Victivallis lenta: one gene and its partner. The main gene of each other region encodes a partner of the protein of the gene in region 2 in a complex. Links are inferred from orthologs where the notes say so. Each region holds a gene or a part of one and is shown on either strand. Other genes may lie near its edges. The genes, in order: dnaN and dinB.

Region 1 (3,280 bases), on a different replicon or contig from region 2:
CACCGAGGCGGCGGGAAGCCACCGGCCCGAACACATATTTTCTGATCATCTCACCACCATTTGTTCTTATCGTTACCGTTTCCCGAGCCGTCCGGCAAGCGGAATCTCCTCCGCATCCCTGAAATAAGGCAAAGCGGGAAACTCGGTAAATGTGAAAAACTGCTGATCCGCTCCCGATATCGCATCGAAAAAACGGTTTTTATTCGCTTCATCCAGTTCGCCCGTTACATCATCGACCAGAACCGCCACTTTTTCGGATGCCGAACGCCGAACCAGATTGAATTCGGCCAGCTTCAGCAGCAGAGAGATCATGCGGATCTGTCCGGTCGACCCATAATGACGCAGCTGGCGGCCGTCCAGATAGAATTCGAATTCGTCGAGCTGCGGACCGATGCCGGTACACGCCCGCAGCAGCTCCCTTTCCCGGTTCTTTTCCAGCAGAGCCAGATACTCCGACTCCGACTCCGGATAATCGAACCGGTACAGAATGCGGAATTCTCCGCCTCCGCGCTGCTTCAGAAGCGCATTGAGCTCCTGTTCGACCGATCCGGCATATTGCCGCCGCAATGCCGCAATCGACGGCGCATTGGCGGCAAGCTCCGGTTCGAACGCCGCGACGATGCTCCGGTTGACCGGCGGCTTCAACGCCCGGTTCCGCTGTGCCAGTGCCCGGCTGTAATCGGCCAGCCGGGTCAGGTAGGTGCTGTCCAGCGTCGAAATCAGCATATCGAAAAAACGACGGCGAAATGACGAACTTCCGCCGGCGATATTCCGGTCTTCCGGCACGAAAACAACGGCGCGGAATTCCCGGATGAATTCGCTTGAGCGACGAATCCGGCTGCTGCCGATCAGCGTCTCACGCCGGTTTCCGTGCTGGATGACCTTCAGCGTCTCGGGATAACCGCGCGAATGCACCCGGGCCGACAATTCGAAACCGCGGCTGCCGATCCGGGTCAGTTCCCGTCCCGACGCACTCCGGAACGAACGCAGGATACTCAGAAAATAGATGCTCTCAAGCAGATTCGTTTTACCGGTGCCGTTCGGACCGGTGAACACGACCTTCTCGCCGGAAAAGTGAAACTCGCCGCTTTCGCAGTTCCGAAAGTCGGCGAGATTCAGTTGTTCCAGCAGAAACACGGCCGCGCCGCACTTATTTTTTGCGAATCGGCATGATGACGTAGAGGAACCCTTCGTCGGCCTCGATCGCCACCGGATTCAGCGGATCGTTCAGCTTCATGCGGACACTCTCCGCATCGCAGTTGCGAAGCGGGTCCGCCAGGAACGCCGGATTGAACGAAACCTCGAACGGTTCACCTTCGAACGCGACTTCAACCATATCGCTGCCTTCGCCGACTTCGGTACTCGAGGCCTGCAGCCGGAGCTGGTTGTTTTCAAAACGCAGAATGATATAACTGCTCGAATCCGAAAGCACGAGCGAAACCGTTTCGATCTTGCCGAGGAACACCGAAGCCGGAACTTCGACCGAGCGGCTGAACGAAGCCGGAACCACCTGGCGGTAGTTCGGATAGTTGCCTTCGATCAGCTTCGTCGTAAGTTCGAAGTCATTGCCGACGAAACTGCACTGCTTGTCGCCGATCCGGATGGTCATCAGATCGTCGCCGTCCAGCAGGCGGCGCGTCTCCTGCGCCGCTTTCAGCGGAATGATCGCATCGCCGTCGCCGCCGGTGATCGATTCCGGCGTTTTCTCCTGCATGGCCAGCCGCTTGCCGTCGGTCGCCACCAGCGTGATCGTCGACTCGCGGGCACTCAGCAGCACGCCGGTCAGAACCTTGCGGGAATCATCGGCGCTGACCGCATAGGCGATCGAAGCGACCATTTTCTTGAATTCTCCCTCCTTGACCCGGATCTCCCGCTTCGCCTCGAACTGCTCCGCTGCCGGAAAATCCGCGGCGGCCAGACCGAGCAGCGTGAAATGGCTGGTTCCGCATTTCAGCTTGATGTGATCCTTGTCGTCGATATCGAACATGACGTCGGCGCCGACAAAGCAGCCGACCAGAGAAGCGAGTTTGCGCGCCGGCGCCGTGGAAACCCCCGGAACCTCGACCGCCGCTTCGATCTTCGTCGAAATTCTGATTTCAAGATCGGTCGTGGTCAGCGTGAGGACATTATCCTCCGCCTGCATGAGAACGTTGCCGAGAACCGGAAACATCGAACGGGATCCGATGATGCTCCCTACCCGCTGCAGCGCTTTCTGCAGTTTCTCGCGGTTGACGGTAAATTTCATTTTTCGAGTCTCCAGGATGATTTTCCATATTCTTGAATGATCATGACGGTAATTTACACCGGCAAATCTGAAAAAACAACTCCGAAATCGAGATTTTCAAATATTCTGTTCCGGCCGGAAAAACGTTTCCGCCGCGTCTCCGTGCATTTTTTCTCTCTCTATGTGTATTGAAAAGAAAAGAAGAAATTTATGGCAGCAGTAGAAGCGGCTCTTTTTTGTGAATAACTCTGCAATTGCCTGTAGTTAAAATAATTCACCTGTCTGTTTTTTGTGAACAACCGGGATGATAACGCCTCGAAAACCGGTGAAAAACAAAAGATCAACACTGAACTGACAATTTATTAACAGAAGATTGACAATATTGTCATCATGCCTGTAAAGCTGCGTATCGCCGTTTTGCTTCATACGCCGGATTGAAGAGGGGAAAGCGCCTTCTCCGGCTCCTGCGGAGTGTGATTGCTCCTAATCTGATAATTTTTGGAAGGGAGCGTTTGAAAAAAAGTTCCGTGCCGGTTATGTTATCTGGAATATGCCGGAACAGAAGAGATTTCCGGGAGGAAAGGATAAATCATGCGGAAAACGGTACAGCAGTTGATTGAACGCCGTCCGGAACTGCGGGGATGTGCGGATGCGATTGACCGGATGATCGATCTCGCCGGCGACACCTTCGCGCGCGGCGGAACTTTGTTTACCTGCGGCAACGGCGGCAGCGCCGCGGATGCCGATCATATCTGCGGCGAACTTCTGAAAGGGTTCCTCCAGCTGCGTCCGCTTGCGTCCGACATACAGGAAGCCTTCGGAAACCGGTTCGGCGATGAGGGCAGGGAGGCGGCCGGCAAATTGCAGAACGGACTTCGTGCCGTTTCCCTGCTGAGCCACCCGGGTTTTTCCAGTGCGTTTGCGAACGACGTCGATCCGGATCTGGTTTTTGCACAGCAGCTCTGGGCGCTGGCGCGGCCGGGTGATCTGCTGCTGGCGATCTCGACCGGCGGCAATGCGTCGAATGTCAGAAAAGCGTTGATGGCCGCCGCCGTG
Region 2 (3,316 bases):
TTCGACCTCCCCCGGGATTCCGGCCTCATCCATGAAAAACCGGTACATCGCCCGCCGGTTGCCGGGACCGTAGCCGTGGTCGCCCGGCTCGACGTGAAACGCCAGATGATCGCGCCCGCCGAGCAGTTCGTAGATTCTCCCGGTCTCGGCAACCGCCTCCTTCGTGCCGCGCGGATCGAAAAAGTCGTTGCCGCGCCCGAGGACCAGGCAGGGCGACGGCGCCCGGGTGATCAGGAAATCGGCCATCTCGATGCCGGCAGCCGCAATGCCGGGAACCGCCTGTTCGGCGTCCACCGGCAGCTCATTGTCGAAATTTCGGTGGAAGCTTGTGATGTAACACCCCGGCGCCGCCATGGTCAGACGGTCGTCAAGCGCCCAGAGGTAGGTCGAAAGCGTGCCGCCGCCGGAGTTGCCGGTCACTCCGACGCGGGAAGAATCCGCTTCGGGGCGGCTGAGCAGGTAATCGAGCCCGCGCATCGCATCCCAGACCCGCCAGAAAGCGAAATTGTCGCCGAACAGCCCGAGCATTTTGCCGAGCTGATTGTGCTCGTCACAGCACCGCTCCGAAAAACGGTCGCCCGGCGTACGGATGAACTGCAGCCGTTCCCCCTGCCCGGCCGGGTCCGGCAGCAGTACGATGAAACCGGCGCGGGCGAGCGTCCGGCAGAAAATCCGGTAGGGTTCGCTGCTCTTGCCGTTCTGCGAATGGCCGCACAGCCCGAGCACGGCCGGCAGTTTGCCATCGACCTTTCCGGCCGGGCGGAACAGCAGCGCCGAAGCGAGATAACACGGGCGCGGTTCATAAAGCACCGCCTCGGTCCGCACCCCGTCCGCCTCCTCGGAGGCCGTGACCCGGGCATAGAGCGGCGTGCGCTCTCCCGGCAGGTCGAATGCATCGCGGATCGACTGCCGCACCTGCGACACATAATGCCGCGCCTTCTGCGGCGAATCGACCGCAGCAAGGCGCGACTGCCGTTCCCGGCGAAGGCGCATGAACAACTCACCGTAATAATTCTGAAGCATGTCACTGTAAGCGGGCGGACGAATCATAATGAGCTCTCCTTTGCCATTCAAAATATCACGCCGCCGCAAAAAATCAAGGGGATTCCCCGCTGCGGCGGATCAAAAACGGAATTCCAGCTGTTCGAAACCGGGGTCCGGTTCGGGACCGGAGAAATTACCGACCGTGACGCCGAGCAGCCGGACCGGGCGGCTGGCCAGTTCGGTTTTCGCCGCGAGCCCGACCGCGATTTCTCCGATCTCCGCCCCGCCGCAGACCGGAACATGCAGCGAAAGCGAACGGGTCACCGTCTCGAAATTCTCGTATCTCACCTTGATCGTGACGGTTTTCCCTGCCAGATTCCGCGCCTGCAGGCGGCGGGCGACGCGCCGCGCCAGCTGCCGCAGCATGATCCGGAGCGCCCGCACGTCGGTGCAGTCCTCGGCCAGAGTGATCTCGTGACCGATCGATTTCGGTTCGTCCTCCACCTCGACCGGACGGTTGTCGATGCCGCGCACGATATTGTAATAGAAAAGGCCGGTCTTGCCGAACAGCGCCGAAAGCGTCGCGGCATCGAGCTGCCGCAAATCGCGCCCGGTCCGGATATTCATCCCGGTCAGCTTCGCGGCCGAAACCTTCCCGATACCGTGAAACTTCCCCACCGGCAGAGAATCGAGAAACTCCATCGCCCGCTCCGGCGGAATGACCGTAAGCCCGGCCGGTTTCTTCAGATCCGAGGCGATCTTGGCCAGGAATTTATTGTAGGAGACACCGGCGGAAGCGGTGAGGCCGGTCTTCAGGAAAATTTCCCGCTGGACCGCCCGCGCCAGCCGCGTCGCGCTCGATTCGCTCCGCTTGTTTTCGGTCACATCGAGATACGCCTCGTCGATCGAAACCGGTTCGACCAGGTCGGTCACGGAATAAAAAATTTCGCGAATCCGGGCCGACTCGTTCCGGTATTTTTTCATATCGACCTCAAGATAGACCGCCTGCGGACAGAGCCGCTGCGCCGTCCTCATCGGCATCGCGGAGTGGACTCCGAACGCGCGGGCTTCGTACGAGCAGGTGGAAACCACTCCGCGCCGCTCGGCCGAACCGCCGACGATGACCGGCAGCCCGCGCAGCCCGGGCCGGTCGCGCTGCTCGATAGAGGCGAAAAACGCATCCATATCGATATGAATGATCTTACGCATCCGCTCCTTCCCGCAGGACGAAAAAACGGCATTCGCCGGGGCTCAGCCGGAACTCGGCCGCGTCCCCCTGCGCCAGGTAACAGCCGGTGACCAGCTCACGCCCCGGCAGACTCCAGCGGACCGTCGCCCGTTCCCGCGCAAAAATCGCGGCGAAGCGGCTGTCGCCGATCCATTCAACGCCTGCCGGGACCGCAGCCGCATTCCGGAGCGGCCGGATGGAACGCTCCGCAACGGCGGCAATCGCCTGCGCCGCCGCCGCGGGAAGCCTCGGCAGCACCGTCCCGAGCGCGGCCCGGTCCCCCGCCGCCAGCGCAAGGGCCGCCTGTTCCCAGGCGTCTTTCCCGCGCAGGTTCATGCCAGCAGATCCGCCTCGCCGTTCGATACCACAAGGAAACAGGGCGGCATATTCTTCAGTTCCCGCTCAATCAGGTAATGGTTCACCATCTGGCGGCGCTCTTCGCGCGTATCGTACTCTTCAAACTCGATGAAAACAAGTTCGGCGTTGAAGGAGAAGCGCGGCAGCATGACATGGAGCTTCGCCCCGGGATCGATCCGGACGATCTCGGCGCTGATCCGCGCCTTGTCGAGCACGTGCCGGATCCGTTTCTCCTCCGCCTTCGAATCCATGAGAAAGATGCGCAGCACGCTCTTGCGCCAGCCCCGGTCCAGCTGGACCAGATAAGCGAGGATCGTGATCAGCGAGCCGCCCGCCTGGCTCTGCCACCAGATGTCGATCGTGCCGCCGTCGAACCGTTGCGGAATGAAGCTGCTCGACGCATTGGCCAGAACGATCGCATTCCGGTGAAAGTCGTTGACGATCATCTGCAGATGCCCGTAGAACGGCCGGACCCGCTCCCGCTGGTGCGGCCACCCCATCATGATGATGTTCGGCCGGATCGGGTCGAGCGAATGGCTCTGCAGCACGGTCTGCAGCGCGACGTCGAACTCCGGCGCCACCACCACGGTCGGGAACACCTGCCATTCGCGCTCCCGGATCAGGCCGCGCAGCTCCCGCAGCCGGTCGGTGCGCAGCTTGCCGAAATCATGGCGGTCTTCCAGCTCAATGATCTGAATCATGCTGAGGATGCCGCGGTGCTGGCTCATCAGCATCGCATATTCGACA

Evidence for each region.
Region 1: the proteins of dinB (region 2) and dnaN are in contact, whole or in part, in a solved structure (PDB 1OK7), measured with the Escherichia coli proteins. The link is inferred for Victivallis lenta from one-to-one orthologs.

What each region holds. Positions count from the first base shown.
Region 1 is NZ_VUNS01000003.1:175,570-178,849, forward strand. What follows is about bases 199-3,161. They hold dnaN (DNA polymerase III subunit beta), read right to left. Parts: upstream 2,246-3,161; coding sequence 1,151-2,245; downstream 199-1,150. Other genes in these bases: recF (DNA replication/repair protein RecF), read right to left, coding at 199-1,137; FYJ85_RS04540 (D-sedoheptulose-7-phosphate isomerase), read left to right, coding at 2,816-3,161. Also shown: FYJ85_RS04525 (radical SAM protein), read right to left, coding at 1-49; more of recF, read right to left, coding at 73-198; more of FYJ85_RS04540, read left to right, coding at 3,162-3,280. UniProt on the Escherichia coli protein: Confers DNA tethering and processivity to DNA polymerases and other proteins. Acts as a clamp, forming a ring around DNA (a reaction catalyzed by the clamp-loading complex) which diffuses in an ATP-independent manner freely and bidirectionally along dsDNA.
Region 2 is NZ_VUNS01000014.1:104,109-107,424, reverse strand. The notes cover bases 159-3,157. They hold dinB (DNA polymerase IV), read right to left. Parts: upstream 2,194-3,157; coding sequence 1,123-2,193; downstream 159-1,122. Other genes in these bases: FYJ85_RS13340 (APC family permease), read right to left, coding at 2,545-3,157; FYJ85_RS13345 (hypothetical protein), read right to left, coding at 2,186-2,548; FYJ85_RS13355 (alpha/beta hydrolase family protein), read right to left, coding at 159-1,050. Also shown: more of FYJ85_RS13355, read right to left, coding at 1-158; more of FYJ85_RS13340, read right to left, coding at 3,158-3,316. UniProt on the Escherichia coli protein: Poorly processive, error-prone DNA polymerase involved in translesion repair and untargeted mutagenesis. Copies undamaged DNA at stalled replication forks, which arise in vivo from mismatched or misaligned primer ends.